3 regions of the Microbacterium soli genome follow, and region 2 is predicted to be linked to each of the others. Evidence: predicted binding sites of a transcription regulator. Region 2 holds the regulator's gene; each other region holds the start of a gene.

Region 1 (3,271 bases), 510 kb from region 2:
GTTTCATGACCTCTATGGCCGTGAATGGTCCATAGAAGACACGGACGCCTGGGCGGACATCAGCGCGTATATCGATGCGGATCGATTCCGCTGACTACGCGGTAATCACGGTTATACATGTCACCTCAGGCGGAGGGAAGACTGCGGGTTTGACCTTCGTCACGCAGCAGCCGTGTCCGACCCCTCTGGCAGTATTCGAATGGCGCCTCTGAGGGGAAGTGCCGCCTGAGAAGGGGAGAGTATGGGTTACGCAGTCATCGACCTGGAGACCACGGGCTTCTCGCCCGCGCGCGGCGATCGCATCCTGGAGGTCGGCGTCGTGCTGCTCGACGATGCCGGCGCGGTCGAGTACGAGTGGACGACGCTCGTCAATCCGCAGCGCGACGTGGGGGCCACGCACGTGCACGGCATCCGTGCGGGCGACGTCGTCAATGCGCCGCTGTTCTCCGACATCGCCGCCCATCTCGTGAGCATGCTGAGCGGGCGGACGCTCGTCGCGCACAACCAGGCGTTCGACGTCCGCTTCCTGCGCGCCGAGCTGGAGTCCGGCGGGTACCTGCTGCCGTCGACCTATGCGGCGCTGTGCACCATGCTCTGGTCCCGCTCGGTGTTCGGCGCGGCCAAGCTCAGCGACGTGTGCGCCGTGCTGTCCATTGAGAACGCCGCCGCCCACGCCGCGCTCGGCGACGCCCGCGCGACGGCCGCCGTGCTCGCCGCTCTCATCGACGCGGCGGGGCACAGCCCGCGGTGGGAAGCGGATGCCGAAGGAGCCGTCTTCCCGCTGACGCCGGCCGGGCAGGGGCCCGCGCGGAACGCGCCGCGGGCCGAGGCCTCCGCATCGTCGCCGATGGCGTTCGTCGACACCGCGGGGCTCCCGCTCTGGGAGCGCGTGAGCATCCCGCTGGACGCCTCAGATCCGGCTGCGGCCGTCTACCTCGACATGCTCACGCGCGTCATGGAGGACGGGCTCATCTCCACCGTCGAGTACTCGCGACTCGAGGCCATCGCCGAGGTTGCGCATCTCGACGCGCACCGGGTGACCGCGCTGCACGCCGACTACCTCGCCGCAGCCCGGGCAGAGGCCCTCGCCGACGGCATCGTCAGCGACGCCGAACGTCGTGAGCTGGCGCAGATCGCGACCATCCTCGACCAGCCGATGCCCGCGCTCCCCGCGAACCAGCCCGCCGCGCAGCCCATCGCCGTCGGCGACGTCGTGCGGCACCGCCGCGATGATGCCGCCTCACCGGCACCCGGCACCGGAGCGCATTTCACCCTCGTGCCCGGTGCACGCGTCGTATTCACCGGCACGCTGAGCCGTCCGCGTGATGCCTGGGCGCGGGCGATCGCCGACGCGGGCTTCATCACCGGCAGCGTGACCAAGAACTGTGTGGTGCTCGTCGCCGAAGACCCCGCGAGCCAGTCGGGCAAGGCGAAGACCGCCCGCGCCCACGGTATCCCCATCGTCACCGAGGCCGAGTTCGTCCCGGCCTTCGAGGCGTACCTGGCACGGAACTCCGCGGGGTGAGATGTCGCGCTCCCGCGTGTACCCGCCAGCGGTCGCCATCCTCCGACCGGCATCCGGTGCGAGTTATCCACAGATGCTCGAAACGATCTTCGAATGTCGGAGGCCTCGTCCATGATGGAGACATGGCAGCTTTCACCGACGTCGCGGCGCTGATCCCCACCCTGCGTGGGCGGCTTCGCGACGGAGCCGACGCGGACCTCGCGCGGGCGTCGATGATGGCGATGACGGATGCCGACGTCGTGCGGATCCTGGAGGAGACGGCGTCCCTCGCGCACGAGGTCGAGCAGATCCAGGTCATGGCGGCCGGCATCATCGCCCTGCGCTCGAAGCGGGAGCGGGGACACTCCGGGCTCTCCGCGTCGCGAGGGCACAGGTCGGCCGCAGCACTCGTCCAGAACGTCACAGGATCGACCAAGGCGGATGCCGATCGGCAGGTGCGCGTGGGGGAGGCGCTCGTGGATGACGGCGCAGCGCCCGCCGATCCGGCGCCCGCGCGTGAGGCGCTGCCGGTCGCCGTTCCGTGGTTCCAGCCCCTCCGCGACGCGCTGCGAGACGACCACCTCACCGCAGCGCAGTTCGATGCGATCCGGCGCGGACTCGGCGAACCTGCCGAACAGCCTCATGACCGCGCGGATGCCGGGGGCGGGGCCACCGATGAGGAGCAGCGCGTCAGGTGGACCCGGGCCGCCGAGCACCTCGTCTGCGACGCCTCGCATCGCACCGCCGAGGAGCTCTGGCAGCAGGCGCGAACCATCCGCGACATGCTCGACCCCGAAGGCGCGGAAGCCCGGTTCATGGAGCGGTTCGAGAAGAGGTCGTTCCGCACCTACCGTGCACAGGACGGGCAGAAGCGGGCGACCATGGTGCTCGACGACGAGGGCGACCTGTTCCTCGAAACCGTGCTGGCGGCGGCGCTGCGGCCACGGCGCGGCGGGCCGCGGTTCGTCGATCCCGAGGAGAAGGCGCGGGCGGCATCCCTCTCGGAAGACCCGCGCACCAACGATCAGCTCGCGTACGACCTGATCCTCGACATGCTCAGGGCAGGGACCCTCGCCGATGCCGAGAGCGTGTTCGGCACGCGCCAGGCCGGAGTGCGCCTGGTCCAGACGGTGAACGCCGTCGGCGTCCGATCCGCCGTCGCGCACAGCGAAGACCACCTGATCTCGGTCCCGGCTTCGATCGCCGAGCAGCGCGGCTGCGACAGCGGATTCGTGGCCGTGACGGTCGATTCCTGTGGCAACCCGCTCGATGTCGGCCGGGAGCAGCGGCTCTTCACACCGCGGCAGCGCATTGCGCTGGCGATTCGCGACGGCGGATGCCGCTGGGACGGATGCGACAGACCCGCCTCCTACTGCGAAGCCCACCACATCGACGAATGGAAACGGGATCGGGGTCGAACAGACATCGACCGTGGGATCCTGCTGTGCCGCTACCACCACATGGCGCTGCACCACGGCGGATGGCGGATCGCGCGAGAAGGTCGCGGCGATTTCACCCTGCAAGATCCCGCAGGGGACGAGCATGCGATGCGACCGCGCACCGTGCTGAGCTATGCGTTCGGTGGGATCGACCCGCCGCCGAAAAGAATCCGCTCCGCCGTCTGAGCGGAGCGAACGCCCGCACGACCGTTCCCCGTGCTGATCACGGGGAAGGACGGTGCGCCTCGCGAGGGGGCGGTGTGCCTCACGAGGGGGCGGTGCGCCTCATGGGGAAGCACCGTGTGCCGGGCCGGTCACGTCATGCGCG
Region 2 (3,271 bases):
ATCTGGGCACGGCGCTGCCGGTGCTCGCCTCCGCGCCCGTCGAGGCCATCGCCGTGGACCTCGTGCGCGGGGCGGTGCCCGCCGCGCTCCCGGAGCTCGAGGGCAAGACCCTCGTGGGCGGCGTGATCGACGGACGCAACATCTGGCGTGGAGACCTCGCCGCGGCGTTCGCGAAGCTCGAAGCGCTGCGCGACCTCGGCGCCCGGCGGGTCGCGGCGTCCACCTCGACCTCCCTGCTGCATGTTCCCCACGACGTCGAGGACGAGACGAAGCTCGACGCGCGGCTGGTGTCCTGGTTGGCGTTCGCCGACCAGAAGGTCGGGCAGATCGTCACCCTCGCCCGTGGCCTCGCGGAGGGGCGGTCCGTGATCCGGGCCGAGCTCGATGCGGCATCCGCGGCTCTCTCCGATCGCCGTGACGCGCCGGGCGTGCGCGACGGGGCGGTGCGCGGCCGCGCGCTGTCCGAGGCGGACTTCGTCCGTGCGCCCTACCAGGACCGCGAGCGCGCGCAGCGCGCGCTGGATCTGCCCGTGCTGCCGCTGACGACCATCGGGTCCTTCCCGCAGACCGCCGAGATCCGGCGCGCTCGTGCGCGGTTCAGCCGCGGCGAGGTGCCTCAGGACGACTACGAGGCCTTCCTGCGCTCGGAGATCGACCGTGTCGTGGCGCTGCAGGAGGGCCTGGGGCTGGACGTGCTGGTGCACGGCGAGGCCGAGCGCAACGACATGGTGCAGTACTTCGCGGAGAACCTCGACGGGTTCGCGGTGACCGAACACGGCTGGGTGCAGTCGTACGGTTCTCGCGCCACCCGTCCGTCGATCCTGTGGGGGGATGTGTCGCGGCCCGCGCCCATCACGGTGTCGTGGGCGTCCTACGCGCAGTCGCTGAGCACAAAGCACGTCAAGGGCATGCTCACCGGGCCGGTGACCATCCTGGCCTGGTCGTTCGTGCGAGACGACCAGCCGCTCTCGGAGACGGCGAACCAGGTCGCCCTGGCGCTGCGCGAGGAGATCGCCGATCTCGAGGCCGCGGGCATCGCCATCATCCAGGTCGACGAGCCCGCGCTGCGGGAGCTGCTGCCGCTGAAGAAGGCCGATCACGCGGACTACCTCGACTGGTCGGTCGGGTCGTTCCGTCTGGCGACCGGCGGGGCGGCCGCCGCGACGCAGGTGCACACCCATCTGTGCTACTCGGAGTTCGGCGTGGTCATCGACGCGATCCGCGCGCTGGACGCCGACGTCACCTCGATCGAGGCGGCCCGCAGCCGCATGGAGGTCGTCGGCGACATCAAGGGCAGTGGCTTCGATCACGGCATCGGGCCGGGCGTCTACGACATCCACTCGCCGCGCGTCCCCGGCGTCGCCGAGATCGAGGCCCTCCTGCGCCGGGCGACCGCCGAACTGCCACTGAGCCGACTGTGGGTGAACCCGGACTGCGGTCTGAAGACCCGCGGGTACGAGGAGACCGTCGCCTCGCTGCGCAACATCGTGGAGGCCACGCGACGCGTCCGTGAGGACGTGTCGGTCCCGGCCTGAGCCGGATCGCGGACGAGGCGCTCCTCCCCGGTCGGGGAGGAGCGCCTCAGCCGTCAGGGGCGCGGGCTCAGACCGCGCGAAGCACCGCCACGACCTTGCCCAGCACGACGGCCTCATCACCGAGGATCGGCTCGAAGGCGGAGTTGCGAGGCAGCAGCCAGGTGTGCCCGTCGCGGCGCCGGAACGTCTTCACGGTCGCCTCGCCGTCCAGCATGGCCGCGACGATCTCACCGTTCTCCGCGGTGTTCTGCGCGCGGATGACGACCCAGTCGCCGTCGCAGATGGCCGCGTCGATCATCGACTCGCCGTTGACCTTCAGCATGAACAGATCGCCCTTGCCGACGAGTTGCCGCGGCAGTGGGAAGATCTCCTCCACCTGCTGGTCGGCCGTGATCGGCACGCCCGCGGCGATCTGGCCGACCAATGGCACGAGGGCGGCGTCTCCGACCGCGGGAGCGGTGTCGGCGGGATTCTCCGTGCCGGTCCCGGGCAGATCGATGAGCACCTCCATGGCCCGTGTCTTGCCCGGATCGCGGCGCAGGTAGCCGCTCAGCTCCAGCTGGCCGAGCTGGTGCGTGACGCTGGAGAGCGACCTGAGCCCCACGGCATCGCCGATCTCGCGCATGCTGGGCGGGTAGCCGTGCTGGGCGATCGAGGTCTGGATGACCTCGAGGATCGCCTGCTGTTTCGCGCTGAGGCTCTTGCGCCGACGGGTGCGCGGCGGCTCGGATGCGGGGGCTGGCTGGTCGCTCATCGGTGCTCCTCCTGAATCGGCCGACCGGTGGGGACCGCTCCTTCGCGGACGTCCGGTTCGAATGTCGGTGGCCCGTGATGGGCTGTCGTCATCGAAACCGTATCCGATAATCGCCGGGAAACGGAAGATTCGTTCGAGCGTGTCGGCGTTGAACAAGATCCGGTTTCGAAGAATCCTTGACAGATGTTCGATATCGAAGATATATTCGGAACGTAGCTTCGCATCCGGCGTCCCCGGCCGGATGCCGGATGCGAAAGCTGCCCCACTCCCGCCGGACCTCGGCGGGCGGAGACAGGAGCCCCTCATGAGCACCATCAGCATCCAGAGCCCCGCGTTCGTCCGCGCCGCCGGTGTCGCGGTCGGCTCGCAGCGCAGCCGGACCGCGCGTGGCACGAGGCTCCGTCTGACCGTGCGCGGTCGTCGGGTGCTGGCGGCGATCGTCGCCGCTCCTCTCGTCGTCGGGATCGTGCTGTCGGTCCTCGCGGGAGGCACCGCACTCGCGTCGGCCCGCCTGAGCGAGCCGGTGCCCTTCCAGACGGTCTCCGTGCTGCCGGGGGATTCGCTGTGGTCCATCGCGGGCGAGATCGCCCCTGAGGTCGATCCGCGGGTGGTCATCGACGACATCGTGCGGCTGAACAACCTCAGCAGCGGCGCGATCCAGGCAGGCGCCGAACTGGCGATCCCGGCTCGGTACTCGCGCTGATCCCGGGTTCCTCACCGGGCGGGGCGTCATGCGCGCGAGACCCCGGGCGCTGCGCTCTACCATGGGAAGAGTGACCTCTCTCGACGAGCTGCCCCTCCGCGATGATCTTCGCGGACTCACCCCGTACGGTGCGCCACAGGCACCCCTGCCCGTGGCGCTCAACGTCAACGAGAACGCTCATCCAGTCCCGGAGGCGGTGATCGAGGACATCCTCGCCGACGTCGCCGTGGCGCTCGACGGCGTCAACCGATACCCCGACAGGGAATTCACCGGACTGCG
Region 3 (3,271 bases), 2.3 Mb from region 2:
GATGAGCTCGCGCGGGATGCCGCGTTGCGCCAGTGTCCGGGACAGGGCGACCCTCCCCTCTCCCCTGCGCTCCACACCCGATCTGACCAGAAGCTGCGCCAGCGTGCGGTCGTCGAGGTAACCACGATGCTGGAACTCGTCGATGATCTGCTCGATCGTCTCCCGGTCGGCGTCGGTGCGGCGCAGCACCGAGCGCGCCTCGGAGACGGAAAGCTGTCTGCCGCGAAGTCTGCGCACGAGCACCTCCTGCGCGCGCAGACGAATCTCCTCCATTCCCTCCCCCGCATCGTCGTCGTGCGGACCGTCCGCGACCGCGGAGTGCACTCCCGCGCGCGACCGTCCGTCCAGCAGGGCGGAGCTCCAGAGCCTGTCCTCGCCCGTCCGACGGGGGATTCCGCCCCCGGTGTCGGCTCGCGACCCGGCCCCCGACCCCGAACGGGGGCCGTCCTTCGGCGCGCGCCGCCCGCCGAAGATCGGGGTGATGGGTGCGAGAGGCTCCTCGTCGTCATGCTCCATGGCCGGCTCCGGTCTTCGACAGATGCCGACTCATCACGCCGGGCGACGCTCTGCCAGCTCGTCGGCCGGGGCCTCTTCCACGGCCTTCACTCCGATGCCGAGCTTCTGCTTGATCCTGGTCTCGATCTCGGCGGCGATGTCCTCGTTCTTGACGAGGAAGTTGCGCGCGTTCTCCTTGCCCTGACCGAGCTGGTCGCCGTCATAGGTGTACCAGGAGCCGGACTTCTTGACGATGCCGTGCTCGACGCCGAAATCGATCAGACTGCCCTCGCGGGAGATGCCCACGCCGTAGAGGATGTCGAACTCGGCCTGCTTGAACGGCGGCGCCATCTTGTTCTTGACGACCTTGACGCGCGTGCGGTTGCCGACGGCCTCCGCCCCGTCCTTCAGAGTCTCGATACGCCGGATGTCCAGACGCACCGAGGCATAGAACTTCAGGGCCTTTCCACCGGCCGTGGTCTCGGGCGAGCCGAAGAAGACGCCGATCTTCTCGCGCAGCTGGTTGATGAAGATGGCGGTGGTCTTCGTCTGGTTGAGGCCACCGGTCAGCTTGCGAAGCGCCTGCGACATCAGCCTCGCCTGCAGGCCGACGTGCGAGTCGCCCATCTCGCCCTTGATCTCGGCCTCCGGCACGAGGGCGGCGACGGAGTCGATGACGACGAGGTCGATCGCACCGGAGCGGATCAGCATGTCAGCGATCTCGAGCGCCTGCTCGCCGGTGTCGGGCTGGGAGACCAGCAGCTGGTCGATGTCGACGCCCAGCTTGCGGGCGTACTCCGGATCCAGCGCGTGCTCCGCGTCGATGAAGGCGGCGATGCCCCCCGCGCGTTGCGCGTTGGCGATGGCGTGCAGGGTGAGGGTGGTCTTCCCCGAGGACTCCGGACCGTAGATCTCGATGATGCGTCCGCGTGGAAGCCCGCCGATCCCGAGGGCGCTGTCCAGGGCGATGGACCCGGTCGGGATCACCTCGACAGGAGCGCGCTCGTCGCTTCCCAGCCGCATGATGGACCCCTTGCCGAACTGGCGCTCGATGTGCGCGAGCGCGGAGTCCAGTGCCTTCTCGCGGTCGTCTGTGGATGGCATGATGTGCTCCTTGATGTCTCGAAAACTGCCGCCTGTAGGCTGTCGCGGCTTCTCCCGGCCGGATCGGCTCTGCGACAAGGCGCATGGCTTGTGCCACGTCCATCACGCTAGAGGCGGCCTCCGACATCGCGTCGGGGAATCCGCGTTCTGTGGAGGGAAATCGCACGAGAACCACTTGTGCAGAACGATACGCGCACATCGAACACATCTTCGACGACACGCCGAACGGCGCATCCCGAGATTCGATTAGCGTCTGCGCGGCTCCAACCGTCCCACCCCGTAGCGGCGCTGTGCGGGGACATCCGTCTCTTCGCACAGCGCCATCCAGATGTCTCGGGGCGGCACCCCGGCATCCAGCGCCTCCTGCGCCGACATCCCGATCCCGCCGAGGATCAGATCGTGGGTGAGGGTCTCGCCACGGCTGCCGAACTCGTCGCTGACGGCGCGCAGGAACTCGCTGCGTCTCATCCGGAACCGAGACCGTTCAGCGCAGGGAAAACTCGGGCTCGACGGACGCCACCAGCTCGTCCGGAACGACGTCGGGGAATCCGCTCAGCCCCTCGAGCACGGAGATGCGGTCTCCGACCTCGCGCATGATCGTCGAGATGGGGACGTCGAGCGCATCGGCGACCGATGCGAGGATCTCGCTGGAGGCCTCCTTCTGACCTCGCTCGACCTCGCTCAGATACCCGAGGGCCACGGATGCCTTGCTCGCCACCTGGCGGAGGGTGCGCCCCTTCTGCAGGCGGAAGTCCCGCAGCACATCGCCGATCTCCTGTCTGACAAGGATCATCGGAACCTCCTCTCCACGTCTCCACTCCGATCGCGTTCCGAGTGGATCGCCAGTCTAGCCTGATCGGATGATGCCGAATCTACTGTGTCTCGCTGTGCTTCAGTTGTGAAGGATCTGCCTGGAATCATCATGCCGTGTCGCTGCTTGAGCACGTTCATGACAACCGACGCCCGGCATCGGCTATTCCCCGGCGGCCTGCAGGGCCAGCGCGATGGCGGCCTCCACGGCCCGGCACCGGATCTCGGCACGGGATCCCGTGAACACGTGCGCCGCCGCGCGGACGCCGCCCGGCGTCGCCACGCCGACGTGCACGGTGCCCACGGGCTGACCGTCGGGCGACTCCGGGCCGGCGATGCCCGTCGTGGCGATGCCGATATCGGCCGCCCGCCCGTCCACAGCCACCGCGCGCCGCACGCCGTCCGCCATCTGACGGGCGACCTCCGGGTGCACGGGTCCGTGTGCTGCCAGCAGCGCCGCGTCCACGCCGAGGAGCGTGCGCTTGAGCTGCGTCGCGTAAGCGACGACACCGCCCAGGAGCACGACGGACGCACCGGGCACCGACACGATCTCGGAGGTCACCGCTCCCCCGGTCAGCGACTCCGCCACACCGAGGGTCCAGCCGCGTTCTCGGAGGACTGCGACCAGTCCCGATGCCGTCATGCCGCACCCCGGGATCCGCGCACCTGCGCGAGCACGTAGTCGATGCCGCTGAGCACCGTGAGCACGAGCGCGAGGATCATGAGCACGAGCGTGACGGCCGTCCACACCGGCATCCCGATCCACACCTGCAGCGGCAGCAGGGCCCAGCCCAGCGCGACACCCTGCACGACAGTCTTGATCTTCCCCATCCACGCGGCCGCCACGACGTGCTCGTGCATC

The links. Region 2 encodes LexA, which represses DNA repair genes until DNA is damaged. Its sites were predicted from a motif close to TCGAACANNTGTTCGA; they were not measured.
Region 1: ABD770_RS08505 (HNH endonuclease signature motif containing protein) is a predicted target of LexA. The motif match lies at 1,603-1,618, and genes of this name have one in related genera.
Region 3: recA (recombinase RecA) is a predicted target of LexA. The motif match lies at 1,798-1,813, and genes of this name have one in related genera.

What each region holds. Positions count from the first base shown of each region.
Region 1 is NZ_BAABCP010000001.1:1,837,921-1,841,191, forward strand. It holds gene ABD770_RS08495 (hypothetical protein) at 1-94, shown strand, start outside; gene ABD770_RS08500 (exonuclease domain-containing protein) at 242-1,525, shown strand; gene ABD770_RS08505 (HNH endonuclease signature motif containing protein) at 1,648-3,129, shown strand.
Region 2 is NZ_BAABCP010000001.1:2,352,583-2,355,853, forward strand. It holds gene metE (5-methyltetrahydropteroyltriglutamate--homocysteine S-methyltransferase) at 1-1,535, shown strand, start outside; gene lexA (transcriptional repressor LexA) at 1,603-2,289, opposite strand; gene ABD770_RS11115 (LysM peptidoglycan-binding domain-containing protein) at 2,594-2,992, shown strand; gene ABD770_RS11120 (histidinol-phosphate transaminase) at 3,054-3,271, shown strand, end outside.
Region 3 is NZ_BAABCP010000001.1:93,982-97,252, forward strand. It holds gene ABD770_RS00500 (regulatory protein RecX) at 1-516, opposite strand, end outside; gene recA (recombinase RecA) at 550-1,599, opposite strand; gene ABD770_RS00510 (DUF3046 domain-containing protein) at 1,846-2,067, opposite strand; gene ABD770_RS00515 (helix-turn-helix domain-containing protein) at 2,084-2,392, opposite strand; gene ABD770_RS00520 (CinA family protein) at 2,573-3,052, opposite strand; gene pgsA (CDP-diacylglycerol--glycerol-3-phosphate 3-phosphatidyltransferase) at 3,049-3,271, opposite strand, start outside.